4 regions of the Terrisporobacter glycolicus ATCC 14880 genome follow, and region 2 is predicted to be linked to each of the others. Evidence: riboswitches for the same ligand, from Rfam matches in the RefSeq annotation. Region 2 holds a riboswitch; each other region holds the start of a gene.
What was found. A riboswitch is a leader RNA that binds a small molecule or an ion and turns the genes downstream of it on or off. The one in region 2 is predicted to bind cobalamin.
Positions count from the first base shown of each region.

Region 1: another riboswitch for cobalamin. It lies ahead of pcrA (DNA helicase PcrA); the one in region 2 lies ahead of TEGL_RS17145 (ABC transporter substrate-binding protein).
Region 3: another riboswitch for cobalamin. It lies ahead of TEGL_RS06945 (hypothetical protein); the one in region 2 lies ahead of TEGL_RS17145 (ABC transporter substrate-binding protein).
Region 4: another riboswitch for cobalamin. It lies ahead of TEGL_RS03310 (energy-coupling factor ABC transporter permease); the one in region 2 lies ahead of TEGL_RS17145 (ABC transporter substrate-binding protein).

Region 1 covers NZ_CP117523.1:219,139-227,639, reverse strand. The annotation lists gene TEGL_RS01335 (M18 family aminopeptidase) at 1-486, opposite strand, end outside; gene pcrA (DNA helicase PcrA) at 498-2,738, opposite strand; cobalamin riboswitch at 3,054-3,228, opposite strand; gene TEGL_RS01325 (hypothetical protein) at 3,319-5,106, opposite strand; gene TEGL_RS01320 (AAA family ATPase) at 5,124-6,050, opposite strand; gene TEGL_RS01315 (4-hydroxybutyrate dehydrogenase) at 6,437-7,552, shown strand; gene TEGL_RS01310 (histidine phosphatase family protein) at 7,599-8,207, opposite strand; gene cobS (adenosylcobinamide-GDP ribazoletransferase) at 8,217-8,501, opposite strand, start outside.
Region 2 covers NZ_CP117523.1:3,503,366-3,511,866, forward strand. The annotation lists gene TEGL_RS17135 (ABC transporter ATP-binding protein) at 1-110, opposite strand, end outside; gene TEGL_RS17140 (FecCD family ABC transporter permease) at 117-1,139, opposite strand; gene TEGL_RS17145 (ABC transporter substrate-binding protein) at 1,123-2,031, opposite strand; cobalamin riboswitch at 2,154-2,329, opposite strand; gene TEGL_RS17150 (nucleoid-associated protein) at 2,399-3,412, opposite strand; gene TEGL_RS17155 (RluA family pseudouridine synthase) at 3,436-4,341, opposite strand; gene TEGL_RS17160 (YbaK/EbsC family protein) at 4,456-4,953, opposite strand; gene TEGL_RS17165 (NAD(+)/NADH kinase) at 5,185-5,985, shown strand; gene yfcE (phosphodiesterase) at 6,004-6,606, shown strand; gene ytvI (sporulation integral membrane protein YtvI) at 6,652-7,719, opposite strand; gene TEGL_RS17180 (HlyC/CorC family transporter) at 7,826-8,501, opposite strand, start outside.
Region 3 covers NZ_CP117523.1:1,406,471-1,414,971, reverse strand. The annotation lists gene TEGL_RS06950 (leucine-rich repeat protein) at 1-5,433, opposite strand, end outside; gene TEGL_RS06945 (hypothetical protein) at 5,589-6,464, opposite strand; cobalamin riboswitch at 6,581-6,772, opposite strand; gene TEGL_RS06940 (HAMP domain-containing sensor histidine kinase) at 7,001-8,501, opposite strand, start outside.
Region 4 covers NZ_CP117523.1:638,179-646,679, reverse strand. The annotation lists gene hemA (glutamyl-tRNA reductase) at 1-636, opposite strand, end outside; gene TEGL_RS03325 (energy-coupling factor ABC transporter ATP-binding protein) at 760-1,590, opposite strand; gene cbiQ (cobalt ECF transporter T component CbiQ) at 1,593-2,282, opposite strand; gene TEGL_RS03315 (energy-coupling factor ABC transporter substrate-binding protein) at 2,269-2,598, opposite strand; gene TEGL_RS03310 (energy-coupling factor ABC transporter permease) at 2,598-3,314, opposite strand; cobalamin riboswitch at 3,520-3,696, opposite strand; gene TEGL_RS03305 (polyphosphate polymerase domain-containing protein) at 3,849-4,598, shown strand; gene TEGL_RS03300 (DUF4956 domain-containing protein) at 4,592-5,278, shown strand; gene TEGL_RS03295 (response regulator transcription factor) at 5,416-6,090, shown strand; gene TEGL_RS03290 (sensor histidine kinase) at 6,090-7,289, shown strand; gene TEGL_RS03285 (hypothetical protein) at 7,386-8,321, opposite strand; gene TEGL_RS03280 (carbohydrate-binding domain-containing protein) at 8,480-8,501, opposite strand, start outside.

The sequences.
Region 1 (8,501 bases), 760 kb from region 2:
GCTTCTGTTCATATGAATAGCTATGTTTGGTATTATACAAATTGGACGATTTATATTTATTATCTCTTCTCTCGGGCATAATACATTTTCAGATTTCAATACTACTCTACCTGCAATAGACAATGGTCTATCAAACCAAGTACTTAGTATAGCACCACCATAACTTTCAGTATTTAATTTTAAATACGTACTCTCTACAGCTATTTCCGCATTAGGTTTAATTTTAAAGGTTGGTGAGTCACTGTGAGAACCTATTATCCTAAATCCATCTTGCATATTGTCAGAGTTTATTACAAAGGCTGTCAGTGAAGATGAATTTTTTGTTATAAAATACTTTCCACCAACCTTAAGTTGCCATTTCTCATTCATTTTCAATTCATTAAATCCATTTTTTAATAATAAATCTTTGCTAGTCTCAACTGCATTAAATGCAGTTGGACTATCATAAATATAATCTATTAAATTCTCTGCAAATTGTTTTTTCATAACTCCTCCTATTAAACTAAGTCTAAAGTTGTATATTCTTTATTTATAGTTTTTATACCTTGGTTATCAAAAGCTATAGTCACATCTGGGCCTTTTAGGGCAACTACTGTTCCCAGACCAAACTTAGGATGATGTACTTTAGCTCCAAGTTTTAAGTCGTCTATATTACTTTCATTCGATGTGTTTTTTATAGTAGCATTTGCTTTTTTAGCAACTTCAACCTTATTCATATTATTCATTTTATATTTTTGAGTATATTTATCAAGAATATTATAATTTGCCTTTGAGAAAGATAATTCTTTTTGATCTTTATTTAATCTTTCTATACAATCACCTGGTAATTCTTCTATAAATCTAGATGCAATTGAAGGATTCGTTCTTCCATATAAAGTTCTCTTTCTTGTTAAAGTTAAGAATAGTTCTTCTTTTGCTCTAGTTATTCCAACATAGCAAAGTCTTCGTTCTTCTTCTATGTCACTATCCCTCATTGATTGTATTGCTCTAGAAATTGGGAATATTTTTTCCTCCATTCCTGCTAAAAATACTACAGGGAATTCAAGACCTTTTGATGAATGTATTGTCATTAAAGAAACTCTATCCTCAGATTCTTCCTCGCTATCTGGTTCAGCACTAAGAGCCACTCCTGTTAAAAATGCTTCTAAGCTCTTTTCATCGCTTGAGCTTTCAAACTCTAAAGCTACTGATATAAGTTCTTCTAAGTTTTCTAGTCTATCTTCACCTTCATTATTTTTTTCTTTTAATAATTCTTCTTTGTATCCTGTCACATCCAATACTTTTTCAATAACTTGACTAACACTATATACGTCTGTAAAACTTCTTAATGTAGACATTAAATCTACAAATTCACTTATACTAGATCTAGCTTTTCTTGATATATCTGAGTTATCTTCTATATCAATTAATACAGAATAAATACTTTCTTCCTTTAAACTGGCTCTATCTTCTATTTTTTCTATAGTTCTAAGGCCTATTCCTCTTCTAGGAACGTTTATTATTCTTTTTAAAGATATATCATCCTGAGGGTTTTGTATTACTCTAAGATAAGCTATAATATCCTTTATTTCTTTTCTTTCATAGAATTTAATACCACCATAAATATTATATGGTATACCAGCCCTATTTAATGCATCTTCTACAGAACGTGCTTGTGCATTGGCTCTATATAAAACGGCAAAATCTTTATAATCTCTATCTTCATATCTCTTCATATATGAAATAGTATTTACTATAAAATCACCTTCATCAATTTCATTTTCTGACAATTGGATTTTTATTAGTTGCCCTTCTTTTTTGTCACTCCAAAGTCTTTTTCTTTTTCTTTCTGTATTATTTGCAATAACATGGTTGGCTGCATCTAGTATTACTTGTGTTGATCTATAGTTTTGCTCAAGCTTTACTATTTTAACATTGTCGTAATCCCTTTCAAATTCTAGGATATTTCTTATGTCAGCACCTCTCCAGCCATAAATACTTTGGTCATCATCTCCAACAACACAAATATTTTGATGTTGTTTTGCTAATAATTTTATTAATTCATATTGTGCTTTACTAGTGTCTTGGTATTCATCTACCATTATGTATCTAAATTTATTTCTATAAAAATCTAATACATCTGGACATTCTTTAAACAGCTCAACTGTTTTCATTATTAAGTCATCAAAATCTAAGGCACTATTTCTTTTTAAACGATCTTGGTACAGTGCATAGATTTCTCCTACCTTTGTTTTAGATATATCACCTTCGTTTAATTTTAAGAACTTTTTAGGAGAATATAATTTATCCTTTGCATTAGATATACAACTTAATACATATTTAGGATCAAATGCCTTATCACTAATATCCAGTTCTCTCATACAGTCCTTAATTAAAGTAACTTGGTCTGGACTATCATAAATTACGAAACTTCTATTATAGCCTATTTTATTTATACTTTTTCTAAGAATACGAACACAACAAGAGTGGAATGTTGTAATCCACATTTCTTTAGTATCTGTTCCTTCTAAAGTTTCTTCTACCCTTTCTCGCATCTCATTGGCTGCTTTATTTGTAAATGTTATAGCTAAAATATTTTCAGCTTTAACATCTTTATCTTCCATAAGATAACCGATTCTAGTAGTTAAAACTCTCGTCTTTCCCGATCCAGCTCCAGCAAGTATTAAAACAGGTCCTTCTGTATTTTCTACCGCTTCTCTCTGAGCTGGATTTAATTTTTCTATTATATCTGAAATCATATATATCCTCCTATAATGCTCATATAAATATATTTTAATCTAATTCCATTTTTTCTTCAAACTCCATAATACTATAATAATTCCCATGAATAAAATATAAAATACTTAACCTGCAAATTATCATTAAAAAAAGGCCTTAGGACTTTGGAGAATCCTAAGGCATAGGTTAAGGGTTATTCTATTTTCAAACTATTTTGAAATAAAATAGGTTGAGGGCTTATTTAAGTTTATAAGAACTAAAAGTGCCTAACTCCAAGTTAGGCACAATATCTTCAAATAAAAATTTTTATTAAGATATTTCTCCTACCCCGAAGAAATCACTTTATATTATAGGCAGGTCTCCTGGCTTTGCTTCATTCTACTCCTTTCCCTTCCCATGTTTCCACAGTGGTCAAAAGTTTCGTCCACATTACAGTAGCGGGGGCTGCAAAGGTATCTCACCTTTTTCCCTATTAATCTTAGTTTAAGAACCTAAAATATTTTAATTAATTTAATTTTCAACTAAGATAATTGTAACACATAAATAAGATTATTTGTTAATTTTTACTAATTATTTTATTACATATTTTTCTAAAATATCTTAATTTTTTATTATTTTTTTCAAATACATAGCAACTATATCAGAAAATCTTTCTATATCCTTGGTATAAATAAAATCTTTTCCATAAATTACTTTTTCCGCTTCTAAATCTTTTTCTTTTCCAGTGAAAACTCCTAATACAAGTATACCCTGCTTTCTCGCCTTTCGAACTTCTAAAGCTGTATCTTTTACTGCTACCATTCCTTTGTAAGATGCTTCTCCTCTTAAGCTTCTGGATCTATCTTTTCCTATTTTCACATCATTTGGTTTTCCATCGCTAAGTATTATAAGTATTTTATTTTCTTCTTCTCTTTCTAGTAAAGCGCCACTAGCTGCCTTTATTGCTAATCCATCTCTATTATTTCCTGCCGCAAAATATTCAAATATATTTTCGCAAGAATAGATATTATCATTATAGTCTCTGTATCTTTTTAAGATGGTATAATCTAAAAAGCTCAAATATCCCATAACTCTATTTGGAATACCAATTGATGTAAGGGCGGTAGCAATTATATATGCCTGTATTGCTACATTAAACTGATTTCTACTTTGTGAACCACTTGCATCAAGTAATATATCTATAACATACTTTCCTTTTTCATTTCTTATATCCTTATAAAAAACTTTTGTATTGTTACTCCTTCCTATTCTCCAGGCTCTGTTTGCACAAATAGTTCCTCCGTCGGAATAAACTCTGTCGATTGCACTTTCTTCTATTAATATTCTTGATATACTTTCTTTTAATTTATTAATACTTCTTTTATGTAGTTTAATATTATCTCTATACTTGTATAAATTATTTTCTTTTTGTCTCGTAACGTATTTTAACTGAAAGGCATTGTTACATTCACTACGTAACACTCCATCTGTAAAATGAACTCTACACCCTTCATGTACATCTCTGCAATGTTTAGTTTCAATTTTTCTTATTTCACTTTCACTTAGAAATGCTTTGCCATAATAGTATTCCACCTTATCATAGATTTTTTGAGCCATAGCTTCATCCACATAGATTACTCTATTTTTTGATTTGTTTAGATCTCCACTACCCATTTCACCTAAGTTTTCTACTAGCATGGTATTACTTATATTATTAATTTCACTTTCTATGATTTCTATTTCTTCATCCATATACAGCTCTTCGTACATAAAATCTGAGAAAGTATCAAAGTCCACATTTACATTTTTTATATCGTGCTCATTTCCTTGTGAAATTTCTCTTTGAGAGTTTATTATAAATTCAAAGTAAGTTAAATAAATTTCATCTAATTTTTTTAAGATATTCATTAAATTATCGTTACAATCAATAGATTTTATATCTTTCATTATTCTTCTTGTCAAACCATCTACTGCAGGATGTCTATTCATAGCTTGAAGAATAAATGTATATCTTAAAGTCTGTAGTATATCTTCTTTGTGGATTTTACTATAATTCACAAGAACATCTTTGTATGCTTTACTTCTTATTTCCTCCACACCTGGTCTTTCATTTATTACTTTATCTTCTACTACAGAGTTAAGAACAAGTTCAATTAAAGTGTATAAAATATCTTTATCGTAGGATTTTTTTATTCTACTCATTATATATTTTTTTATTATATTCCAGTCTAAATACTTCCTTCTTGCTCCAGCAATTATACCAAAATACAAAGAAACATCTTTAGATGAATAATCTTTTTCACTTGAATCTATATCTTCATCATACATACCAGAAACTGTCCAAGCCAAATTATTTACTCTATTTTCAAATTCATAATTATTATATATCCAATTAGTATTTCCACTCATTTTATCACCTCTTCAGGTTATTTTAAATTAGGAAATAAATCTTTACTTTCCCATTTTTCTGGTATTCTTGTTCTTATAATGTCATCCACAATTTCTTTTTCATAAACATCAAAAGTTTTTCCTGTAAGCCCCATATTAATGGCAAGAGTTGGTCTAAGTCCTCTTTTAATAGTTTTTAGAGCACCTATTAATCCTCTTAAATCTATTGCCTTTGTAGATATTTCTCCATTTTGAGATTTTAGTTGCAAGTCTAAAAAAATTCCTGCAAATTGATTTAATTTTTCCTCATCGGTACAAGGAAATTCTCTTTTTAAAATCATCATTAATTTATCTTCATTTACTGCTGGAATATCTATTACTAAAAATCTAGAAACTAAAGCCTCGTTTAATTCCTTTGTACCTGCATATTCATAGTTCATAGTACCTATAAATCTAGTTGCTGGATGAAGATTTATTCTTTCATATCCTGGCACATCTATTACTCTTCTGTAATCTAGTGCAGAGTGAACAACAACTATAGCATCATTTTTAGCCATATTTATTTCATCAAAAACACCAAATCCACCATGAAGAGCACATTCATATACAGATCCCCTTCTAAGTCTCACTTCATTATCTATAAAAGTATCTGTTCCAATTAGTGATGAGCTATCTGTGTTTATATGAAAGGAAGTGTTCCATTGTGGTCTTCCAAATATTTCTGACAAATTATCTGAAAGTAAGTTTTTGCCTGTAGCCTTAGGTCCAGATAATAATATATTTTCTTCTTCTAAAATAGCAGAAATACACATTGACAGAATATCTTCACCAATATAAAAAGCTGGCGATTTTGTCACCCTGTGCTCAACTTTTTCATCTACTTTAAATTCTTTTCTAAAATGTTGTACATCCTCTATAAGAGACTCACTTACCCCTTGAATTTTTAAGTTTTCTATTATATCCATAATAATCTCCTTTTGTAAGTAATACTTCTTATTATTATATCCTTTTAATTAATTTTCAAATAAAACGCTTTAATTTTACACTTAATAAAAGTATAGTCTATTTGTTTAAAATTCAGTAATATTTTTAGTATTTAATAATAAAAAAAGAGTTGCAATATATTATTTAGTTTATCTTTTGCAACTCTCTGACTATATATTTATATTGTTATTTCTTAATTATATATCAAACCGATAGTTATACTTGATTCATGGTAAAATTTAACAATTAGTTTTTTATTTACACATACATTTCATAAATAATTTTACTAAATATATTATGATATAATAAACATAGTACGATTCATATTAAAATTAAATAAAATTTAAATTATTGGAAAGGATTACATATGAAAAGCTTTAAATTATCTCCAGAAATACTTACTTTTAATAAGTGTGAAGAATTTTGTTCAAAATTCAATATAAATAAAAACGACTTAATAATAACAAATGAATATATTTACAAACCATTTTTTGAAAACTTTATTAAGGATGCTACTGTAATATACAGAAGAGATTTTGGTAGTGGAGAGCCTACTGACGTAATGGTTGAAAAAATATATAACCAGATTAAAAATACTAATTATAAAAGAGTTATAGGAATTGGCGGAGGAAGTATTTTAGACGTTGCAAAACTTTTTTCTTTAGAAAAACTTACACCTGTCTGTGATTTATTTGAAAAAAAATTTGAACCTGTTAAAAATAAAGAACTAATACTTATTCCTACAACTTGTGGTACTGGCAGCGAGGTTACTAATATATCTGTACTTCATTTAAACTCTATAAACAGCAAACTAGGTCTTGCTCATGATTCAATTCTAGCAGACCATGCCATATTAATTCCTGAGCTATTAAAGGTTTTACCTTTTAAAGTTTTTGCTACAAGTTCAATAGATGCTCTTATTCATGCAATCGAGTCTTTCGTATCTCCAAAAGCTTCCGTTTTCACAGAAATGTATTCTATCGAAGCTATAAAAATGATTATAAATGGATTTAAGAAGATTGTTGATAATGGAAAAGAGTATCTAGATAATCTTTTAGGTGACTTCTTAGTTGCTAGTACTTACGCTGGTATAGCTTTTGGGAATGCTGGTTGTGGTGCTGTTCATGCCATGAGTTATCCTTTAGGTTCTATTTACCACGTTCCTCATGGAGAATCTAATTATGTTTGTTTTACAGAAATTTTTAAAACATACGAAAAATTAAATCCAAGTGGAAAAATCAAAAAACTTAATAATATTTTAACTGAAATTCTTAATTGTTCTGAAAAGGAAATCTTTGAAGAATTGGATAATTTACTTTATAAAATACTTCCAAAAAAATCTTTAAAAGGATATGGTGTAACTGAGGAAGATTTAGTATCTTTTACTGAAAATGTTATTATTAAACAAGGTAGATTAATGGCAAATGCCTATACTCCTTTAAGCAAAGATATTGTTTATAACATTTATAAATTTTTATATTAAAAATAATAAAGAGAACCTATTATAAAATTAGGTTCTCTTTTTAATTTTACATATTCATATATGATGTATCATTTAATTTATTGATTACTGCAAAGTTATTATCTACTTCTATCTCTGTTATAGATCCATTTTCTATTTTAAAATTCCAATGATATTTATAATCATCACATAAAAGATAAGAAATTATATTCCTAATTGTACCTCCATGAGAGCAAATTAATATAGTAGAATTATCATTATTATTTATAATTTTCTTTATTTCATTTTTTACTCTTATAAAAGTATCTTTGGAACTCTCACCATTAGGATACTTATATTCAAATCCTTCTTTTATCATTTTTTCCACTTCTTCTGGATATTTTTCTTCAATTACTTTAAATGGTAGTCCCTCAAAGTCACCAAAATTTATTTCATTCAATTGACAAGTTTCTTTAATTTGAATATGTTTAAATTCAGCCAATTTTTTAATTGTATCTTTTGTTCTAGAAAAAGGTGTAGTATATATTTTATCTATATCTTCATCTTTTAAATACTTTGCAATCTTACTTGCTTGTGACTTTCCTTTTTCACTTAATATACTATCTGTAAGTCCTGAAAAAACACCACATTCATTACAAACAGTTATACCATGTCTTACCAAAATAAACTTTATCATTTCATCACCTTAAATTAAAATAACTATATATGAAAATAATAGAAATATTAATTCTCCTAACTCAATAGTACATCCCAATATATCTCCTGTTACACCATCAATTTTCTTATAAATATGATTTTTAAATAAATAATTAAATAACATTACCACCACAATTGACAATAGTAATTTTATTATATTTAAATTAGTTGATAAAAATACGAATTTACTAATCAATACAAGAATAGCAACAGTATACAGTATGGCTGTTATAAACATACCTTTAGTTGCTTTACCAATAAATATATTGCCCAT
Region 2 (8,501 bases):
CCATTAGGACCAACTATACATAGGTTTTCTCCATTTTTTACATTAAAACTGATATTCTTAATTATATCTTTTCCATCATAACCACAATAAAGATTTTTAACTTCTAACATTTAATATCAACTTCCTTTTTTAAAATATACATAGGCAAAAAATGGTGCGCCTATTAAAGCTGTAACTGCTCCCACCGGAAGTTCTATTGGCGCAAACAATGTTCTGGATATTAAGTCTGCTATTACCATTAGACCTCCTCCAAATAAAAATGACATGGGTATAACATATTTATGATTTGAACCAAAAGCCTTTCTTACTACATGAGGAGCAATTAAATCTACAAATCCAATCGTTCCACTAAGTGCTACAGACCCACCTGTTAATATTGCACAGTAAACAAATAATTTTCTCTTCACCTTATATGTGTCCACACCTACGGCCTTGGCTTGTTCTTCTCCAAATGTAAGAATATCCATCTCTTTTGTATACTTAAATACACCTAACATTCCAACTAAGAAAAATGGCAATATTAATCCAACGTAAGTCCATCCTCTCATTGCAAAACTACCCATTTGCCAAAGAGCTATACTTTTTAAATCATTACTAAAAAACGCCGTCAAAGTAGTTAATAATGCATTTACAAATAAAGATAAAACCATACCTACAAGAACCACTGTATTATTTGACATAGTCTTATCTATTTTTGTTGAAAATACAATCACAGAAAACATAGTAATTAATCCAAAAATAAATCCTATAAATGGTAATGTAAATCCACCTATTAATGGTATTGATATTCCTGTAACTATTATAAGTCCAGCTCCCAAAGAAGCTCCTGAAGATACACCTAAGGTATATGGTGATGCCAATTCATTTTTTAGTATAGATTGAACTACTGCTCCACTAGTTGCTAAACAACCTCCAACTAAAAATGCTAATAATACTCTTGGTAATCTAAGGTTCCATATTATAGAAATATGTTTTGGTGTAACATTTTCTGATAAAGGTAAATTTAACATTTTATTACCTATTATGGACAGTGTATCAAATATACTTATATCTGAGCTTCCTATAGATGTTCCTAACCAAATAATTGCAAGTAATGAAATTATACTTACGGCTATTTTTTTTCTATTTGTTATATTCATCTGGGTATACGGCTTTAGCCATTTCCTTTAAAGCTTTTATTATATTTTGAGTTGGGCGAGAAGATGAATCAGCATCTATATAATAAACTTCATTATTTTTTATAGCCTTAATATTTTCCCATCCATCACGAGATTTTATTTCTTTTTCTGGATTTTTCACATAATTAACTGTAGTTAAAATTACATCTGGATTGGCATCTATTACAGACTCTTCACTAGGCGATATCCATGATTTTTGATCTTTAAATATATTTTCTGCTCCTATAAGTTCAATCATTTCATTTAAAAATGTTGAGTTTCCAATACTATATAAACTAGGTGCTGGACCTATTTCAACATATACTTTCTTTTTATCTTTTATAGTTTTTCCAACCTTAGCTATTTCTTCTATTTCACCTTTCATATTAGAAACTATTTCTTCACCTTTATCTTTTTTATCAACTATAGAAGAAATAAACTCTATATCTTTGTAAATTCCATCTATACTATCACTGCTAGGTATGTAAACTACAGGTATTCCCACATCACTAAGGGATTTGAATGGATCATCTGAAGACCCTGCTTTATTATAACCTGAAGCTATAACAATATCTGGATCTAATTCAATTATTGCCTCTGCATCTGGCGAAGTAAAATCCATTTTCTTTGCATCTTTATTTACACCTTCTATACCTTCTGAATATGTGTCCATGCACACAATTTTATCTCCCACACCTAAGCCTGCTAATATTTCTGTATTGGAAGGTGCTGTAGATACAATTTTTTCAATATTCGTCGGTATATTAACTTCATTTCCTTCTCTGTCTGTCACAGTCTTCTCTTTATTGTTACTACATGCTACTGCAAAAAGCATTATTAAGCATAATAACAATGGTAATAATTTTTTCTTCATAAGTTTTCCCCCATACATATAAGTTTAGAATTAAAAAAAAGCCTAACCATAAGGCTAGGCTCCTATATCTATATTTTGACATCATCACATGTCTTTTAAGATACTTCCTTCACCCCGAAGAAATTTACTTTTTAATTTAGGCAGGTTTCCTGACTTAGTATCAACCTACTCCTCACCTTCCCATGGTTTTAATCACAGTGGTATTTTGAGTTTCGTCCACATTACAGTAACGGGGGCTGTAGAGGAATTTCACCTCTTTCCCTATTAATCTTTAAGAACCTAAATTTATATAAAATTGTTTCTGAATATATTGTAGCATATTCAAAGTTAGTTTTTATAAGTTTAAAAACTAATATTAATATTTTAATTATTTTTCTTCATAGAAACTTACATTTTTTATTATTATATCAACTGTGCCATCTTCATTTTGTCTAACACTATATTTCATAGGATCTTCAAAATCCACAAGATTTCCTTTTATATCAAATCCATTGTCTGTTTTTATGCTTCTTTTTTTAAGTTTTTTCTCAACCCATTTTTTGTCTATATTAAAATTAGTTTCAATTCCCCTGTCAACCATTAACTCTTTGAAACTTTCTTTTAAATTGTCATCATCTATTGATTTTTCCACAAATTGTTCTATATCTACTTCTTCTTTTTCCTTTAAAGTGTAGTTTAATAAACTTCTAACATCTTCTGCTTTTTTAATATTATTACCCATGGCATTTGTTATCCAGTTGTCTGCAGTAGTTTTAAAAGTTTTTGTATTAAACTTATCATCTGTAACTTTCTCCGCATTTAAAAATTCAGTTATAAATCTAGATTTTTTTTCTGGATCTTCTTCTTTTTCTGAATCTTTGTCTAATAATCTTAAGTGGAATTCATCATTTATTCCATTAATTCCAACTAATGCACATTGTTTTTGTCTTCCTGTATCTGGAATCCCTATTTCATTACTTATTATTTGTATGTTGAATTTTTCATCTAATAATTCTATAGAGTGAGTGTATAGTTTCTTATAATCTAATTTTACTATTCCCACATATTTTTCATCTTTCACACTATATAAACACATTGCCAAGTCACATGAGTCTATATCTTCATATTTTTTCATTATATCAAATAAATAAGAAGCTATTTCTTTTGAATTATGGACGAAAGTGTCATCATCGTAGATTATTTGCTCACAACAATTTTTTATTATATTATCATTATAATCCTTAAATACTGCCTTTCTTAAATCGTCATCTTTTATTGCTCTATTAATTATTTTTTCGAAAAACTTATCTACCTCTATATTGTTTTTTCCTTCAAAATCGTTTAATATTGGGCTTTCACTATTTCTATCAAGAACATGAATAATATACTTATGTATAACCATATCTAATAACCTCCATGAATTTTTTATTTTAATTTTTCTATTAATTCTTCCATATCTTTTGGAAGTGGTGCCTTAAACTCTAAATCTTCTCTAGTTCTTGGTTGCTTTAACTTTAAACTGAAAGCATGTAAAGCTTGTCTATTAATTAATTTTTCATCCACATGCCCATATAACTCATCACCTATTATTCCATGACCTATGTGATTTAGGTGAACTCGTATTTGATGTGTTCTTCCTGTTTCTAGTTTTAGTTTTAAAACTGTAGCATCATTTAATCTTTGTAATACTTCAAAATGTGTTACTGATGGCTGTCCATCTTCATGAACAATCCTCTTTATACTATCATCAGTAGGTCTATATATTGGCTCATTTATAGTACCAAAATCTTCTTTAACCACACCTTTTACTACAGCTATATACATTTTCTCAACTTTATCTTCTTTCATATCTGAGGATAAAACAAATTGAGCATAAGGATTTTTCGCCACAATAACTAAGCCTGATGTGTTCATATCAAGTCTATTTACAAATCTTATTTTTACATTTTCATTTTTTCCCAAAACATAATGTGTCACACCATTGGCAATAGTATTTTCGAAGTGACTCTTTGTTGGATGAACTACCATAAATGGTGGTTTATTTAACATTATTATATCAAAATCATCATATAAAATAGGTAACTTTAAATCTTGTGGCTTAAAATCTGCCATATCTTCATCAATTTTGACTTCAATTAAATCACCTTTGTTTATTTTATCTGCTGGCCTAACATATTTATTATTTACTTTTACAGTTTTATATCTTTTCATTTTTGATAATGATCTTACTGAAAAGTTTAGCTTATCCAACAATACTTCTTTTAAAGTTAAATTTTCATCTTCATTTATGTATGAAATAACATTATATTTTTGATCTTCTTTTCTAAACATGTATTCACCTACTTTTATTTAATATTATTTATCTTACCATAATTTCATATATTTATATAAGTAAAAGAAAAAAATCACACCATAATTTGTGTGATTTTAAATATTTAATAAAATTTATTTCACTTCTTCCATTTCTTCATATCCTTTGCAAACATCTATCCACTTCTCTGAATGAGAAAATCTTTCTAGCTCATCACAAGTTAATTCTATAGATGAATTGCTACTTCCTGCTGCTGGGAAAATTGTATCAAACCTCTTCATGGAAAGATCTAAGTATACTTTTACTTGATCATTTTTAATGGCAAACGGACATACACCGCCTATACCATGGCCTATGTATTCTAATACTTCCTCTGGTGTCAACATTTTAGCTTTATGTCCAAATTCACTTTTAAATTTCTTATTGTCAATTTTAGCATCACCAGCTGTTACAATTAATATGGCATTGTCACCTTCTTTATTTTTGAAGGAAAGTGTCTTTGCAATTCTAGCAGGAATAACTCCCACTGCCTCTGCTGCCAATTCAACTGTTGCTGAAGATAACTCATGCTCCATAATATCATTATCTTTATTATACTCTTTTAAAAATTCTCTAACTTTTTCTACCGACATAATTTTACACCTCCATTTACAGCATTTCCTTATAATTATTCCCAAAATAAGTATATCATATAAAGTTATTTAAAGAAGAAAATTCCCTATTTTTGAAATTATTAAAATAAATAGAGGTTTTTATCTATTTTTGTATAAATATTTACATTACAACATGTTTTTATATAACAAAGAATATTTCCTAAATTTACATATATTTGATATAATACAACTTATAAATGAGGTGGAACAATGGGGAGAATCATAACAATAAATTCTAATAAAGTACAAAAATCTCTTGATACTAGAGATATCTTACATAAAAAATTAATTAAAGTTGGATTTGACGTTGACTATGAATATAATCCTAAAGCAGAATTAATAATATCTATAGGTGGAGATGGCTGCTTTTTACAAACTATTCGAGATTATAATATTCCAAGCATACCTTTAGTAGGAATTAATACTGGCCATTTAGGTTTTTTTCCAGATATAACTCCAAAGGATATAGATGCTTTTATTCAATCTTATTTGCAAGAAGATTATGTAACTCAAGAGTTGCCTCTTCTTCAAACTAAAGTTTCCACTAGCCATGGCTGTTTTAATATTTTTGGCATAAATGAAGCTGTTGTTAAGGGGGATAAATCTAGAACTATTCATCTAAAATTAGATATAAACAATAAGCGTGTACAAAACTTTAGTGGAGATGGTTTAATAATATCAACATCTGCTGGTTCTACTGCTTATAATTATGCCGTAGGTGGTAGCATTGTTGACACAAGTTTAAACGTTATTCAAGTTGCACCCATATCACCAATAAACACAAATGCCTATAGATGTTTCACATCAAGCATTATATGTTCACATGATTCCGTTGTTAATGTATCTCCGGAATGTGAGTTTGAAAATTCTACCCTAGTCGTGGTAGATGGTTTAGAGTATAATTTTAATGAAATAGATAATATAAGTCTTTCCATATCAGATAGAAAAATCAAGCTCCTTAGAACATCAAATTATGAGTTCTGGAGTAGGGTGTGTGAGAAATTCTTATAAATTATAGGAGGAAAGAATATGAAAATTGGAGTACTTAGTGACACTCATGGAAGTTTACCTTATTTAGAAAAAGCATTGGATACATTGTCAGACTGTGACATATTACTTCATCTTGGTGATGTATTATACCACGGTCCTAGAAATGATCTTCCTGAAGGATATAACCCGAAAGCTGTAATAGAAATAGTAAATAAACTAGATAATATTACAATAGTTAGAGGTAACTGTGATGCTGATGTAGATCAAATGGTTATAAATCATCCAATTGAATCTCCTTTTGTACATAAAAAAATAGACAATATTAGTGTACTTATGGATCATGGATATCAATCATCAAGAGAAGATATAATAAATAAAGCTAGAGAATTAGGTGTAGATATACTTATTCAAGGTCATACTCACGTAAAAGAATTATCTGTAGATAGAGATATTATAATTCTAAATCCTGGTAGTACTGCTATACCAAAAGATGGTACACATTCTGTAGCAACAATAGAAATATTAAATGATGACAATATTGAAGATGAATTTGAATTAGAAATTAATCTAATAGATATAAATACAAAAGAAATAATTGAAATTGATAATTGTGATTGCGAAGACGGATGTGATTGCAAATAAAAATTATAATTAATAAAAAAGGCTAACTTTTCAGTTAGCCTTTTCTTATAGTATATCTACTTTTTCTAATATATCATGCATAACTAATAACCCTAAGAAGAATATTATTCCTAATATTCCTGCTACTTGTATACCCACAAATATTGCTATTATTGTAAGCAATGGACTTATTCCAACATTTACAGATACTAACTTTGGCTCTAATATTTGTCTAAGTATTGATAATCCTATAAATACTATTGCTATTCCTATAGAAATAAAATAGTTTTCTATAACAAAGTAATAAATTATAACTGGAACAAATATTACAATTATACCTAAGAAAGGTATTAAATCTAGTAAAGCGCCTATTATGGCCAAAGGTAATCCATAAGGAATCTTAAATATTGAGAAACTTATCCATATAACTAAAAATGTAATACTCATTAAAATTGTATATGCTTTTATGTACCCTTTTATTGAAGACATTATTTCATTTTTTACCCTACGTACTTTTACTTTTGTGTCATCTGTAAAAATATTTAAAAAAGAATTCTCTATTTTATCAAAATCTTTAGCTATAAAATATGTAGACATAAATAATGTTATTATTATAAGTACTACTGTGGGAAGAGATGTTGCTAAATCTATTATCTTGGCTAACATTGTCTTAGCTATATCCGCAAGGTTCTTCCCATAGTTTGCTACTAAACTTTGAATGTCTATACTGTTGTTAGATATTCCCTGAAAATAGTTCACATATTTATCTAGGTTGCTTACCCAATCATTTATCATTGTTCCCAAATATGAATAGCTATTGCTATCTATGTTATTTAAAAATGAAACTAACTGTTGGCTTCCTTTGACTAGTAAAAATGAAGCTAAGAATATAACTAATCCAACACCTAATAAACTTAAAAACAAAGTTGATATTCCTTTATTTACTTTAAATTTTCTTTTTAACTTTTCAGATATAGGGTTTATAATAACCGCTAACAAACCTGCTATAAAGAACGGAGCTATATATCCAAAAGTTTTTACAACTAATAAAAATAGTAGTAAATATATAACAAAAAATATTACATTATTTTTTAACTTATATAAAAAGGATCTATTTAGTACAGACACACACATCATTCCCTTCTCTATCTTGATTATATGCTCAATATAATCTTTATATACAAAACTCGTCTTATTTTAAAATACAAATAAAACACTGTTTAAAACAGTGCTTTATTTGCTATAACATTATTCTGATTTTCTTTATTCTGTTTTTGTCTACTGACTCTATATTAAATTTAACTCTATCTACTTCTATAAGTTCATTTTCTTCTGGTATGTGTTTGATATATCCTATAATATATCCTCCTATAGAGTCAAATTCATCAGATTCTAAGTTAATATTTAAAACTTCATTTACGTCGCTAATTTTAGTACTTCCTTCAACAAGGAACTCATTAGAACTAATTACTTCTATTTCATCTTCTTCCTCGTCAAATTCATCTTCTATGTCTCCGACTATAACTTCTACTAAATCTTCTATTGTTATTAAACCTGCTGTACCGCCATATTCATCTACTACAATGGCCATTTGACTTTTGTCTTTTTTCATTTCTTCAAGAAGTTGCGTAATTTTCTTAAATTCATAAGTAAAGAAAGGATCTCTAATATATTGTTTTATATCAAAATTAGCTATTTCTTCATCATTTAAGAATATTACATCTTTTATATTTAATATACCTATAATATCGTCAATTGTCTCTTCATATACAGGCATTCTACTTAACTTTTCTGTTTTAAATAATTCAATTATTTCTTCATAACTATCTTCTGCATCAATAGCTACAATGTCTAGTCTTTGAACCATAGCTTCTTTTGCTTGCATATCACCAAATTCAAAAACATTATTGATTATT
Region 3 (8,501 bases), 1.9 Mb from region 2:
CCATCCTACAAATTCATAATGTGTATTAGCTTTTGCTGTTAAAGTCCATATTGCTGTTTCTTCCTTTTTATCAATTGATTTCATTTCAGCTTTTGCACTTCCACCTTTTTTAGGAGTCACAGTAATTGTAGCTTGTGGGTCTTTACCTTCTTCTTTGAAAATTGCTACATATTCACTATCTTTTAATATAGTTACTGAGTATGTTTCATCTTCTGATATTATTTTACTTTCATCTTCTTTAGATGCCCATCCCATAAATATATATTCTTTATTTGCTGTTGCTGTCAATTTATATTTTACTGTTTTCTTTTCCGAATCTTCACTTATTTTTTCTACTGTTGCTTTTCCAGCTTTTTTATCATTAACTGATACTGTTGCTACTGGCATTTTTACATCTAAGTATACAAATGTATAGTTATATTTTTTTGCAAATTCTTCTGCATATGTTCCTTTGTATCCTTTTACCGTTTTTAATGCTTCGCAATATCTAAATACCATTTCAGGATACTCTATATTTGTTAAACTCTTTGGTAATGTTATTTCTCTCAAGCTTACACAATTTATAAACACTGAATCTTTTAGTACTGTTATTCCTTCTGGTATTTCTATACTCTCCAATGACTTACAACCATTAAACAATGATTTTGGTATTGTTTTTAATGATTTACTTGGTAATTTTGCTAACTTCATGTTTTCACAACCGGCAAATGCTGATTGACCTATTACTTCTACTGTTTCCGGTATTTCTATACTCTCTAATAATATGCAAGTCATAAATGCTCTTGCTTTTATCTCTTTTAACCCTTCTGGTAGTTCTACTTTAGTTAGTTTTTGACAAGAATAAAATGCTCTATCTTCTATTTCTACAACTTTTCTTCCTTTTACTTCTGATGGAATTATAACTTCTGTAACATTTTCATCCAACGGCTCTTTCACTGATAATGTTCCATCTTCTAATACTGTGTATCTTAATGTTTTATCTTCTATATATGCTACCTTAAAGTTTGCCACATACTCTATATTTTTATCTATCTCTACTTCGTATTCTGCATCTGTTGATACTATTTTATCTGCTCCTTTTACACTCCATCCTTCAAATTTATAGTTTTCATTTTCTATTGCTGTTAATTTATACTTTACTGTTCCTTTTTCTGTATCTTCACTTACTTTTTCTGCTGTCGCCTTTCCACCTTCTTCATCATTAACTGATACTGTTGCTACTGGCATTTTTACATCTAAGTCTATAAATGTATATTTATATTTTTTTGCAAATTCTTCTGCATATGTTCCTTTATATCCTTTTACCGTTTTTAATGCTTCGCAATATCTAAATACCATTTCAGGATATTCTATATTTGTCAAACTTTTTGGTAATGTTATTTCTCTCAGGCTTACACAATTTATAAACACTGAATCTTTTAGTACTGTTATTCCTTCAGGTATTTCTATACTCTCCAATGACTTACAACCATTAAACAATGATTTTGGTATTGTTTTTAATGATTTACTTGGTAGTTTTGCTGACTTCATGTTTTCACAACCGGCAAATGCTGATTGACCTATTACTTCTACTGTTTCTGGTATTTCTATACTCTCTAATAACATACAAGTCATAAATGCTCTTGCTTTTATTTCTTTTAACCCTTCGGATAATTCTACTTTAGTTAGTTCTTGACAAGAATAAAATGCTCTATCTTCTATTTCTACAACTTTTCTTCCTTTTACTTGTGATGGAATTATAACTTCTGTAACATTTTCATCCAACGGCTCTTTTACTGATAATGTTCCATCTTCTAATACTGTGTATCTTAATGTTTTATCTTCTATATATGCTACCTTAAAGTTTGCCACATACTCTGTATTTTTATCTATCTCTACTTCGTATTCTGCATCTGTTGATATTATTTTATCTGATCCTTTTACACTCCATCCTTCAAATTTATAGTTTTCATTTGCTATTGCTGTTAATTTATATTTTGCTGTTCCTTTTTCTGTATCTTCACTTACTTTTTCTACTGCCGCCTTTCCGCCTTCTTCATCATTAACTGATACTTTCGCTCTTAGTATTGATGTATCTTCATCATCTACACTTATTTCTATATCCGGCATAGTATTAAAATAAATATCATTATCTCCATATCCTGCATTAAAGTCTGGCGGTAGACCTTCTTCTGGTATACTACAATGAGTATTTAAAGGACTTCCCATATGCTCTGCATGTACTTTTCCTTTAGATAATTTATAAGTACCCTTTTTATCTATTGTAAATGTTAAAGGACTATTTACAGAATATTGCTTATGAGGACCTTCTATAGTTTCTCCGTTTAAGTCATATACTAAGTATGTTCTATCAGGGAAACCTGGGTTATATATAGCGGCCATTTTATAAATTGGAACTTCTAAATTTGTAAAGCTTACACTTGCTTTATCTCCTACTTTAAGCTCCTTACCTTTATTGCTATCATTAGATATGCTTATATCACTTTCCATAGCATCTAATACATAGTATACTACATTATCACCAGATGTCATTCTTACTATATTTCTACCAGTCTTAACTTTAATAGTATATGAACCATTTTTATCTGCTTCGTATTTTGTCCAATTATTTGCAAAATCACTATCCATATGTATTGGATCATGTGTTTCTACTGTAACACCCTTAGATGGTGTAAAATTATATTCTCCATATCCCTTACCTTTTACTACTGTTCCATCTGGATATGTTGTATCTCCAGTAAAATATACTGTATCGTATTTTGTCCAGTCTCTATTTCTTACTTTAAAATTAGGATCTATATCTCCTCTACTACCGCCTACATTTACTATAACTATTCCTGTTTGCTCCTTATCTATTGCGTTAAATCCATATATATTTGATTTATCAAATCCAGGGTTATTAGTTGCTTCTTGACCTTCAATTAAAGAATCGTATGTAAATTTAATTACTGCTATCCCATCTTTTTTACCAGTCATATTTACATATTTTCTACCTTCTCCACCTTTTTCTTCTATAGATAAGCATTCTTTTCCATAGATAACTTCATAATGTTTATCTGGTTCAAAGAATTTGTTTGAAACGGGACTTGTCATGCCCTGCCATACACGAAATGTCTCTAGTCTTTGGGTATCCCCCACATTCATATTTATATAGCTACCTTCGTCAACTATATTTGTATAGATATCATCCACCTTATATCGAGAATATGGATTTTCTTCATAGTCTTCTTTTTTTACTAAATCTATAGTAATAGCTTCTTTTACTTTCTCTGTATCTAAATAAAAATATGGTTTAGTTGTCTTAACATATTCCGTATCTCCTCCACCAGCTACTAACATATAGTTATTTGAAGGTACTTGGAATTTATAACTATCATATTCTTTGTTTGATGTATCTACTGATAGAGACTTAACTTCGAAAAGTTCTCTATATGCTTCTCCATATGTATTGTATAGATGAAGACCTGCCCCTTTATTTACTCTATATTCAACAGGATCTTCAGCTTTAGATTGTAAATAAACTTTGATTGTTCTAGTACTTGTACAATTTGATCCATTAAGTCTAGCGCTTACATATGCATATATTTGATCGCTTGAGTCACAATTTTGAGTAGTAAAACTATAATTTACATTATCATCTACTGGAGTAACTTTTATTTTATATTTCTTATCTTCTCCTTTAGCTTCTAACACATAATAATAATCCTGATATGTTTCCTCTTTATATCCTGGCTTTATATCAAGTACATTTCCATCTGGATCTGTTATTTCTATATTTACTTCATTACTATCTTTTTCATTTAATTTATTTTCGTTTATATATATTTCAAACGGGAAAAAAGTTTTTGATTGTTCTTCGTTAGTTTTTTCTACTTTGAACGTTCCTTTTCTTCCTATATTTTTTTCGTATCCATAAAAAATATATTTATATTCACCTGCTGTCAGATGGTAATATCCTTTCTCAAATCCATTACCATATTTTTCTCCCCAAGATTTTTCTACAAGTTCTTTTGGTTTTACTATTTCACCATACCTATTGTATACCTCTAAAGCAAACATATTATACCAATCATGACCTTCAATTTTATATGTATATGCTTTACCAAAAGTAGCTTTTACCTTCACATGGGAAGCAGGCATTTCAAATGTATATATATAGTTAATACCATCAGATTTATCTTGATTTATTTCTCTTTCTATATCATTTCCATCTTTATCTTTTATTTCCAATGTATCCATTGCAAAATTTTCATTTGGTTTTACAGTTAGAGTAACTTTTGTATTTAATTTACCTTCTTTTACATCTACTGATATTTGTCCATTTTCTGTATCTAAAGTCTTTATTTCATATGCTTTTCCATCATCTACTGATAGATTTAATATATAAGGTTTTGACGCTTTTCTTCCATCACTTGCTTTAAATTCTAGTTTATAATTTCCTGCTTTTTCTGGTTTAAATGAATAATTTGAATCTGCGTCAACTTCTTCATTATTATTAACTGATACTGTATATGTTAATTTGTCATTTTCCTCATCCCTAAATATTTTAGACAAATCTAGTAAATAAGTTTCACCTAAATTAATGCTTGCACTATCACTTTCTTTGTTAGGCACTGGAGCTGTGTTTGGTTTGATATTTGATTTTATTTTAAATGTATACGTACTAGATTTGATACTTGCATTTGAACCAGGCCAAGACTTATCACCACATATAACTATTATAGTTTCTCCATCTGATACTTTAATTTCTTCACTTCTTTTATATCCTTCTTTTGATGTATCTACATCTTCACCTTTATATACTCTTACTTGATAGTTTTTATTAGTCGCTGTAGGTTTTACATTTATTTTATCAGTATCTTCAAGTGTTAGTGTATATTCCTTCGTTTCACTGCTAAATTTAGGCGATAAACTTCCTTTACTAAAATCAATAGTTCTTAATGATGTATCATTTTTACTATAATCTCCACCTATATCTGCTCCAAAGTTAATAGTATACATTACTCTAATTTCATCATTAGCTTTTACCTTAAATGCCCCAAATCCTTGATTAACAAACCAATCATTTTTTGTTCCCATCCATCCTGAACTAGATCCACCGTCAAATTCTTTAAGTCCATTGATTTCACTTATGTAATTATTTTCTGCACCTGTTTGTGTAGCTCCTACACTATCTAATGCCTCAACTATTGCATCCATCATAGTCATATTGTCTTCAATTTTTACCCAATCATCTACTAAAGTTCCATCCCATGCTGCTCCATCTTTTTTAGAGCACGTAGTATTTTCTACTATCACATGTACTTTTTCTGTTAATACTTCTTCGGCAAAAGATTTTATTGATGATACTGTAGATAGGGTAAATACCATAATAAATGCAAGAAAAGAACTAACAAATTTTTTAATTAATTTCTTAGTGTTTTTATTCCTCATATTACTCCCCCAAATTAAAATATTATAAATATATAAAAGGGTGCTATAAGAGCACCCCATTTATAACAAACTTTCATTTATGTAATAAATCTATACTTTCTCTTATTGTAATAATATTTTATATATTTATTAGCAAAAATGATCTAATTGTATAACTATTTATTAGGTAGCTCTGACAAGTTTTCTGGGAATTGTACTCTATAGTCTCCATATGCCCAAACAACAGTTTGTCCTGATTCCACATCAAATGTTTCCCCACCAACTTTTTCAGAAACATCTACCATTTTTTGTTCAGATGTTGCAGTTCCAGTAGAATCATACACTCTATACATCCAACCAAGTTCATTTTCCATATATGTATAGTTTTTATTATTTATAGTCACATTCTTTAAGAATTCACTTCCCCACTGTACATCATAAGTAAAACTATCAGCTACCACTGATATTGCATCCATTGCTGTTGGATAATTTATTTTAGATTTTACAGCACTTGTTGATACATTACCTGTATTAGTCTTTAAAAATTTAAAGCTACCACTTGAAGCATCATATGCTCTTACATTTACACCTGAAACATCTTGTTGTGCACTAGTTGGATTTAATACTACAGTAAAGTCCATATATCCATTTGTTTTATTTGTTGCTTCTACAACTGCCACTCCTGCATTCTTTGACTTATCAATCGTAGCATTTCCCTTAGCTGCAAATTGATTGGCTACTGATTCTGGAGCTTGTTTGCTAACACTTACGGCATCTGTACTTCCTTGTACAATATTCCAATTAATAGAATCTGCATCTGCTAAATTATTAAAAAGACTTGTTCCATACCAATTACTTGTTGCACCTTGAACCATTAAAGCTTGATCCTTTGTTCCACTTCCTTTCTCAACAGTATAATTATAATCAGTATTATAATTAGTCAAATTAGGATACTCTGTGAAAAAATCAGTTGCAAATGATGTTGCCCCCATAGATAACATTATAGCTGCCGCCATTCCTGTTGTTGCAAATTTTCTAAATCTTTGGTTCATAAAAAACATCCCCTTCTTTATTAAAAATAATATTTTTTATAATGAAGATTAATTTACATATAATTATCAAAAATCACATGCAAAATAAATCTCCGATTATGCCTTCGGAAACTTTCACCATAAGCTTATAATATGCCTGTATTCTGACTAAAGCTCAAACCTACTCTTTGCTCCTTCCCAGAGATGCTTCCAGTGGTAATAGCAAATTTCGTAACTTATTACAGCAGGGATAATCTGTGGCGGAATCTCACCGCACTTCCAAAATAAAAAATATTTTTTATTTTTCTACATATATTATATATTTACATTATTATTTTTTATTATCTATAATATTGAATGAGTTTACAAATTATTACCTTATACTTATTATACAATATATTTACTGAAACTTAAGTATAGTTATTTTCTAACCAAGTAGTACTATGATAGTAATACCTTCTACATACTTCAAAATATAGTACTTATATTTTTATATAATTAAAAACGCTAGGTATTAAAATTCATACCTAGCATCAATAAATATTTTTAATTGAAATTTAAACCTCTCTTGGAAGTATAATTTCAAATTCTGTTTTATAATTTTTTCTAGCGTCCACAATTTTTATACTTCCGCCGTGGGCTTCTACTATTTTTTTACTTATGGCAAGGCCCAGTCCTGAGCCTTTTGTTGTACGAGATTTTTCTCCCACAACAAATGGGTTAAAAATATTCTTACGTATTTCTTCGGAAATTCCATATCCATTGTCTGCAATGTTTATTTTCACTTTATCGAAATATTCTTCTATTTCAAATAATATACATAATTCTTTTTTATTATGCTTTAGTGAATTTGATATAATATTTTCAAAAACACGTTTTAGTTGAAATCTATCTAACTTACAATAAATAGGATCATCTGGTATATCCGCTTCCAGCTCTACTCCATTTATATCTAATTCTTCGTATTTTCCTGCAAGATAAACTCTACCATATTCACATAAATCTATTTTTTCAAATAAAAATTTGTAGTCTGGGTGTTCTAATTTGCTGTATTCATAAAAAGTATTAATCAATTCATCTAAGTGATCTGCTTTTTTATATATAGTCATTAGATATTGATCTTTTTCTTCTTCTGAGACTATATTATCACAAACAGCTTTCGAATATCCCTTTATAACGGTTATTGGCGTTTTTAAATCATGAGATATATCAGCAAGCATTTTTTGTTTTTCTTCTTCTAAACTTTCACGCTTTTTCTCACTATTATACAACTTCCTTGACATATCATTAAAACTACTACAAATATCACAAAATTCCTGTGGTCCATCGTAATCTAAATAATTTTCACGCTCACCGTTTTTAAACTTAACAATGGCTTCATTTAAAATATTAATAGGTCTTTTTACTTTATGATTAAGCCAGGTTATAAATATTATAATTAGAATAATATATATTAGTATAAATAATGCAAATGCGCATATACCAGTAATTAAAATCTTTTTGTATATTTCATTAGTAAGAGAAGGAGTATTGATTAAAAGCGTTAGCTTCTTATTATCTTTGTCCTTAAAAGAATATTTTCTAATATCATATCCTTTTAGATAAGTTCCTGTTAAATATTTAAACTCATTTTTAGTAAAAGATTTTCTAGTATCTCCTGTATTTGTATATATTAAATTTAATTTATCATCTACAACGTAAATTTTATTATGAATATCGTCATTTTCATCATAATAAGTTATTGATACTGATATGTTTTGTTTATTTTTATCATTTTTATATTTTTGAATATCAATATAAGGATCATCATAATAATCATGTATACAACTTAGCTCTCCCTTTGTAAATTCTTTATTGAATTTTCCAGGCTCACTCTCATATATAACCTTATTATTTTCATCTAATAATTGAATGAAAGTATATTTACCAGCTAATTTTTTTATACGCGATTTATTAATTCCATTGTTACCATTCTCTGTAATCAAACTTGCATAATCCACTAATTCATTAATTCTAGGTTCACTAATAACATCTTTTATTCTATGATTTATACCATGT
Region 4 (8,501 bases), 1.2 Mb from region 2:
ACTTCTATTGGCAATATAGATGGTACCCACCGTTTCTTCTTCTAGGTGCTTTATTGTTAATAGGTTCATTTTGCCTAAACCTATTATTAATATATTCTTATCCTTTAAGCTACCTATTTTTTCTTTTAAAAGTTTTATACCTATATAACTTATGGATAAAGGCTGCTCAGAAATTTTAGTTATAGTTTTAACTTCTTTTGCTGTTGTAATAGCTTCTCTAAATAGTTTATTTAAAAATTTTTTAGTAGCTCCTAATTTCATGGCGAACTCATGTGAACCCTTTACTTGACCTAAAATTTGGTCTTCTCCAAGAACTAGGGAATCTAACCCCGAGGTTACAATAAACAAATGGTTTATTGCTTCTTCACTCTTTTTGCTAAATAAATATTCTTTAATGTTATCTAACTCAAAAAATTCTTCATAAAAATTTTTAACTATTTCAACACCCTTTTCTAAATTATCACAGCTAATATAAATTTCACTTCTATTGCAAGTAGAAAGTATTACTATCTCGTCAATATCCTTATCTAAAAGTATATTAATTGCTTCTATTTTATGTGCGTCAGTAAAGGATACTTTTTCCCTAATGCTAATAGGTGATAAATTATGATTTATACCTACAACTGCAATATTCATTTTCTACCTCCATATTCGTTTGTTTCTTTATTTATTAGAGAGTTAAATTCTATCATGAAAAATAAAAAAAATCCATATTTATAGCAAAATATGGATTTAATCTATTTTTTTATATCGTATTTTTTATTTAGCTATTTTATTTAAATTAACTCCCATATTTTCACTCCAATAATTATATAAATCTTCCTCTTTTCTAAACAAAGGCAAGTTCATATTCTTATTAAGTTTTACAAGCCACGGAAGTTCTAAGCCTGCTTCTTCTATTTTTTCTTCATCAATAAATACTTCTTCCACATTACCTTCATTAATTATTTTTCCTTGATTTAGTACATATACATAATCACATATATCATAAATCAAATTCATATCATGACTAGTAATTACTATTTTCTTTCCTTTTTCGTACATTGTTTTAATTATGTTTACAATCGCTCTTGTGCTTTCTGGATCTAAACCTGCTGTTGGTTCATCTAATAAAACAAGGTTATTTTCCATAGCTATTACTGATGCAATCGCCACTCTTTTTTTCTGGCCAAAGCTTAAACTATGTACTGGTCTATCTATAAACTCTTCACCATTAACAGCTTCTAGAGCTTTGCTAATTCTAGCTTTTATGGTTTTTTCATCCATACCAATATTTCTAAGAGCAAAGGCCAAGTCATCATATACCATTGAATAAAAAATTTGTTTTTCTGGATCTTGAAACACTATACCCACTTCTTTTCTTAAATTGTATAAACTTTTCTTATCATATTTAAGCTGACTGTTTTTATATAATATTTCTCCTTGTGTAGCTTTTAAAATCCCCATTAAATTATTAAATAATGTGGACTTTCCAGATCCATTTGAACCTATTATTCCAATAATATCACCATTATTAAAATCCATAGTTATATTATTTAAGGCTTTTCTTTTTTTGTCATATTGATATGTTAAATTATTTATTTTAAACATTATTAATCTTCCTCTACAATATAAAATGTGCCATCATAAAGCTTCATATCTAAAACTATACTCATCTCATCATATCTTATCATCATCCTTTTGAATAACATATTTACTAATAACCCAAAAGAGTTATATCCATTTTTCAAATTTATATATCCAAATCTAAGTTCTTGAGATTTTCTTATATCTGAAACTTCTTCCATAAATATAAATATAAATCTATACATTAACATGGAAATTTCTAAAACTATATCTGGTAAATGTAGTTTTTTAAATACAAATATTAATTGATTAAAAGGTGTTGTAAGCATTATAAAATAAATACAAGTCAAACATGATAATGCTCTAAAAAATAAACGTGTTGATGATACTATTGATTCATTTGAAACACCTATATATAAACTTCCTATATTTATACTGTATAATAATGATTCTTTATCTTTAGAAAAATTTAAAAGTATCATAATTATACTTAAAATTAAAAATACCAAGGGAATTTTAATAAAATGAATATAATCTTTAAATTCAATTTTTGCAATTCCAACTATAACAAAACTCATTATACCTATAACCAATAAGGATATATAATTGTAAGGATTAATTAAAGATAAAATTAGTAGTAGCATGCCTATGGCAAATTTCATATTTGGATTTACTTTAGATAGCTTATTTTTATAAGCATAATCATCTATTATCATTTAAACTTTCTTCTCTCATTTTTTTCTTAGTTCTAGTAGTTCCTATATAATATCCTATTATTCCTGCTCCAAGTGCTGCTTGCGATGCAAATAGTAAACTTTCAATTTCCCCACTTGCAGGTTCTACTAAACTACTAAACCATGGCTCATACTCTGGATTTATCTCAGTTATTACACCTTCTGCCTCTCCATCTGCTCCTCCAAACTCCGCACCTTTTTGAGTTATTAATGGAACAATAATTATAGCTAAAACTAATAGAAACAAAATCACAGTTAACTTCATATTACTAGACTTTTTTGTTGTTGAACTTTGCATTATGCTAACACCTCTCTCTCCTCATTTTCAGTTATAAAGTTATAAATTATAACTGTAAGTAATCCTTCTGCTATTGCTATAGGTACTTGAGTAACAAAGAATACTCCTAGGAATTTTACTGCCGAAGCCATAAATCCACCTGCTGGATCCGGGAAAGCAAGACCTAATTGGAATGATGTTACTGTATATGTTAACAAATCACCTAAGGCTGCTGCTAAAAATACTGCAACTTTTTTATCCATTTTGTCCTTACATAGCTTCCATATTCCAAAAGAAACTAATGGCCCTACAATTGCCATTGAAAAAGCATTTGCTCCTAAAGTTGTAATTCCACCATGAGCTAATAACAATGCTTGGAATAATAATACTATTGTACCTAAAACAACTGTTGCACTAGGTCCAAATAATATTGCCGCAAGTCCTACACCTGTTGGATGTGAGCAACTTCCTGTAACTGATGGAATTTTTAATGCTGATAATACAAAGACGAAGGCTCCACAAAGAGCTAATAATAATTTCTTTTTAGGTTGTTCTTTAACTATTTTAGCAATATTTTTAAGTCCTACTACGAAAAATGGAATAAATATTACCCACCAAATTATTGCCCATTTTACTGGTAAAAAACCTTCCATGATGTGCATTGCATTTGAGACTACTGGTGTGATCATTAGCATAAATGCTGCTATTAATGACCATTTTACATTACTTTTTTTCATACTACATACATCTCCCTTTTAATTATTTTTAGGGTGTATATCTTATTATTTTGATTCATTTAACTAGGTTTTCTTGTTGTAACTAAATATTATGTTTCCTTATTTGTTGATAATTAAAAAAACCTAACCAAAAGGCCAGGTTCGTATCTTTTAATTTCCAACATAAAATGTTTTCTAATAAGATACTTCCTTCACCCCGAAGAAATTTCTTTTGATATTTTAGGCAGGTATCCTGACTTAGCTTCATTCTACTCCTCACCTTCCCATAGTTCATACTACAGTGGTTTGCTGAGTTTCGTCCACATTACAGTAACGGGGGTTGTAGAGGGGTTTCACCTCTTTCCCTATTAATCGTTAAAGAACCTAAAATATTTTTTATTATTCTTACAATTTAATTCTATACCAAATTATGTTTATATTCCATAAGAAAAATTTATTTTAATAAAAATATGTTAAAAATTTATCTTTAAGATTCTTTTAAGGTTAAATTATTATACTCATATTATAAAATACATTGCTAAAGAGGTGATAAATATGGCAATAAAATCATTTAAACGCTATGAGAAAAAATTTTTAATATCAGAGGGCCAATATAATGAGATACTTCCAAAACTTCTGGATTATATGAACCATGATAAATTTTGCCAAAACAACAATACTTATAGTATCTATAACATCTATTATGATACAAAAAATAGTGATGTCATAAGACATTCCATATCAAAACCATATTATAAAGAAAAACTTAGACTAAGAAGTTATAAGGTTCCAACTAATACTAATGATAAAGTATTCTTGGAGCTAAAGAAGAAAATCAACGGTATCGTTAGTAAAAGAAGACTTTCTCTTTCCTTAGGTGATGCTTATGAATTTCTTTATAATAATAAAACACCCCTAGTTGAAGATTACATGGATAATCAGGTTCTTAGTGAAATAGAGTACTATCTTAATAATACAAAAGTTTATCCTACTGTGTTTATTTCTTATGATAGAAATGCTTTCTTTTGCAAGGATAATCCTGAATTTAGAGTTACTTTTGATTCAAGGGTTTTAACTAGAAGAAATCACCTTCACTTGGAAGAAGGTAGTTTTGGTGAAGATGTAGTTGGAGAAGGAAAATACCTTATGGAAGTAAAAATATTAGGTGCCATACCTTTATGGTTTACAAGAATTTTATCTGAATTGGAAATTTATCCAACTCATTTTTCAAAATATGGTAATGAATTTATGAAATATTGCTTAAGTAATAAAGAAAATAATGAAATAGGAGCTGAGATATGTTAGAAACAATAATCGCATCAACAACTGGAGAATCCTTTACTCTGACCAATTCTCTTATAGTAATAACCACGTCTATAGTTTTAGGAATTTTAATTAGCGTGGTCTATATGAAAACAAACAAAAAATCAAATTATAACTCAGGATTTAGTACAACTTTAATTATGCTGCCTGTAATAATATCTATAATTATTTTACTTGTTGGCAACAATGTAGCTAGAGCTTTTTCTTTAGCAGGAGCATTTTCCATAATTCGTTTTAGAAGTGCACCTGGAGACCCAAAAGATATTGCATATATATTCTTTACTTTAGCCATTGGCCTTACTTGTGGTATGGGATATATTACTTATGCTGTTTTATTTACATTAATATTATCTGCGGTAATGATAGGCTTACATATAACTAAGTTTACAGAGCCTAAAAATAAAACTATGCAATTAAAAATTACTATACCTGAAGATTTAAATTATGAAGGTGTCTTTGAAGAAATATTAGATAATTATACTGCTTCTTATAATATAGAACGCGTTAGAACAAGAGACTTTGGCTCTTTATTTGAATTAAGCTATTTAATTAACCTTAAGCCTGATGTAAATCAAAAGTCATTTTTAGATGAATTGAGATGTAGAAATGGTAACTTAAATATTACCCTTACCCTTTCTAGTACAAGCTATGGTGATAATTAATTTGTTTCCCCTTAAAATTTTTTAAGGGGTTTTGTTGTATAATATAATAAAATTCGCTTTATCTTAGAGATGTGTAGGCACCTTTAAACTTTGAATAAAGACCTTGCTCAAGTTGAAGCTTCTTGGAGGAAAATATATTGAAACTTTTATTAGTAGAAGATGAAAAACAACTTTCTGAAGCCTTAAGTCAAATATTAATTAACAATAAATATAGTGTTGATGCAGTTTATGATGGAGAAAACGGATTGGAATACGCTCTAACATGCATTTATGATGTAATAATTTTGGATATAATGCTTCCTAAACTAAATGGATTGGAAATTTTAAATAAACTTAGAAAAGAAAATATTTCAACACCTATACTTTTATTAACGGCCAAAGACTCCGTTGATGACAAAGTCACTGGTCTTGATTTAGGCGCGGATGATTACTTAGCAAAACCTTTTGATCCAAAGGAATTATTAGCAAGAATTAGAGCAATTTCACGAAGAAAAGGTGAAGTAATAAATGATAATTTATTAAGTTATGGTGATATTAATTTAAATATATCCAATTACGATTTAAGTTGTAAAGATGCTAAAGTAACTCTCACTCAAAAAGAGTTTGAAATACTAAACTATTTTATGCAACGACCTAAAAATATTGTAAGTAAAGATGATTTAATCACTAAACTTTGGGGATTTGATTCTGATGTTGAATACAATAACATAGAGGTTTATATCTCCTTTATTAGAAAAAAACTAACTTTTATTAACTCTTCTGTTAAAATCACAACCATAAGAAGAGCTGGATATAAACTGGAGGAGCAATAATGTTTAAAAAACTAAAAACAAGATTTATTTTAATAAATATGACTTTGCTAACTGTAGTTTTTATAAGTATTTTTGGATTTCTCTATTTTATGACCAACCATAGCATTAACAGGGAAACAAATATGACTATTGATTCACTTATGAATAATGCTCCAAAACAAAAACCTAATAATGGAAATATCATTGTAGAACTTGATAATAGTGGAAGTATAACAAATTACTTTGTTCATCTCAATTACGACATGACTGCTGCAAAATTACAAAACTGTATAAACAGTATTTATAAAAATACTAAGGATAGGGGCAAAACTAAAATAGATGATTATACTTATAAATATGAAAAAAGGTCATTTGGAAATTATTCAAAAATTGTACTTTTAAATATATCCTCAGAGGAAAGTTTAAAAATAAGATTAATACAGATTTTTGTTTTAGCTGGATCCATAAGCCTTGTTATTCTACTAATAATAAGTATTTTTCTTACTAATAAAAGCATCGAACCTATTAAGGAAACTTTTAATAAGCAAAGGCAATTTATTGCAGATGCTTCTCATGAGTTAAAAACGCCCTTAAGCATAATTAAAACAAATACTTCATTATTAATGAGCAACCCTGAAGATACAATAAAAAATCAATCTAAATGGATTAAGTATATTGATTCTCAGTCAGATCGAATGTCTGATTTAGTAAATGAAATGCTTTCTCTTGCAAAGTTAGATGTGAAGGAAAATAAATTAATATTTTCAAATATGAATCTTAGCAATATTGTATATAGTATGCTTTTAACTTTTGATGCTGTTATTTTTGAAAATAGAATCACACTAGAAACTAATATAAGTAAAAATATCATGATAAATGGTAATGATGATAGTGTAAAAAAATTGCTTAGTATTCTTATGGATAATGCAGTTAAATACACAAATAAATGTGGCTCTATCTCTGTTGTATTAATTACAGATAAAAATAAAGCTAAATTAATAATAAAAAATACTGGAGATGGTATTCCTAAGGATAAGCTAAATAAAATATTTGAAAGATTTTATAGAGTAGATGATTCTAGAGATAGGGAAACTGGTGGATATGGACTAGGTCTGTCAATTGCAAAATCTATTGTTGAACAGCATAAAGGAAAAATTTATGCTACTAGTAATTTTAATAAAGATGCAACCTTTACGGTGGAATTACCTCTTTCTTTGTAAAAATAAAATCTATTTTTAATTGGCTATTTTATATAAATATATTATAAAAGACTGTATATAATTTAATTTTCATACAGTCTTTCTTCATTAATAAAGCTATTCTTCCTGTTCTTCATCTATCTCATAACTTATTAAATAAGTATCCGTTTTTATACTTTCCCATGAACCTTCACTGAGTTCTCTCATAGGCATATGGCTTATAGCAACAGCATTATCTAGGGGATTTTTTGAATTTAATTTTTCTGTTGAATAATTGCTCAAGTCTACAGTATATAAACTATCATCATCCTCGTAAAACTCTTCTTCATCTCTATATATTACAGTATAATAAGCACTATTTTCATATTTCTTAAATTTTATATTGCTTATAGCATCTAAAAGTTTTTCAATGTACATATTATAATTATCAATTGAACTAAACATTGAAATTTCATTTTCGTTTTCATTTGTTTTTCTTGTACTTATACTATAGCCATTATCATTCCCTGATATATAATAAGTCTTATTGTTTAAATCTTGTATAGTATAACGTAGACTTCTTATTTTATTATTTTCATTGTACTCTAATTCAAAAGACTCCACACCTAACATATGCTCTATATCTAATTCTTTTTTTATAATTTCATAATCATTTTTTAAACTTTTAATACTTATGTTTTTTATAGGTATTTCTCTATCTCTATATTCTACCTTATTATATATTAATGAATTTAGCCCCCCTAAGCAAAGTATAACAACACCTAAAACACTTGCCTTTTTCTTTATTATATTATTTGCTCTTTCTTTGTTTTTCATAAAAGCTAAATATATAATAAAACCTACAGGAATGATTAAAGTAAAGCTATCAAGATTAAAATTAAATGTAAATGCCCCTAATAAATAGAATCCTACTAATTTTAATCCTAGATAATTTTCAGTTTCTTCTTTATTTGTGTATAAGTACACTAAAAAGAAGATTACAAAAATCAGTAAACCAATGCTTAATATACTATTTTCATTTATATATTCAATGAATTTATAAATATATTCCATACCCATTTCCCCCTCAAAATATTGTACTTATATAAATATTATCATATCACCATTTGCTTATATAATTACAATAGATTACAATACTTCACTAGATTAAAATAAATAAAAAAGAGACTACCTAAATAATTTATTTAGATAATCTCTTTTTTTAATGACCTTTACATATTTTCCATACTACTA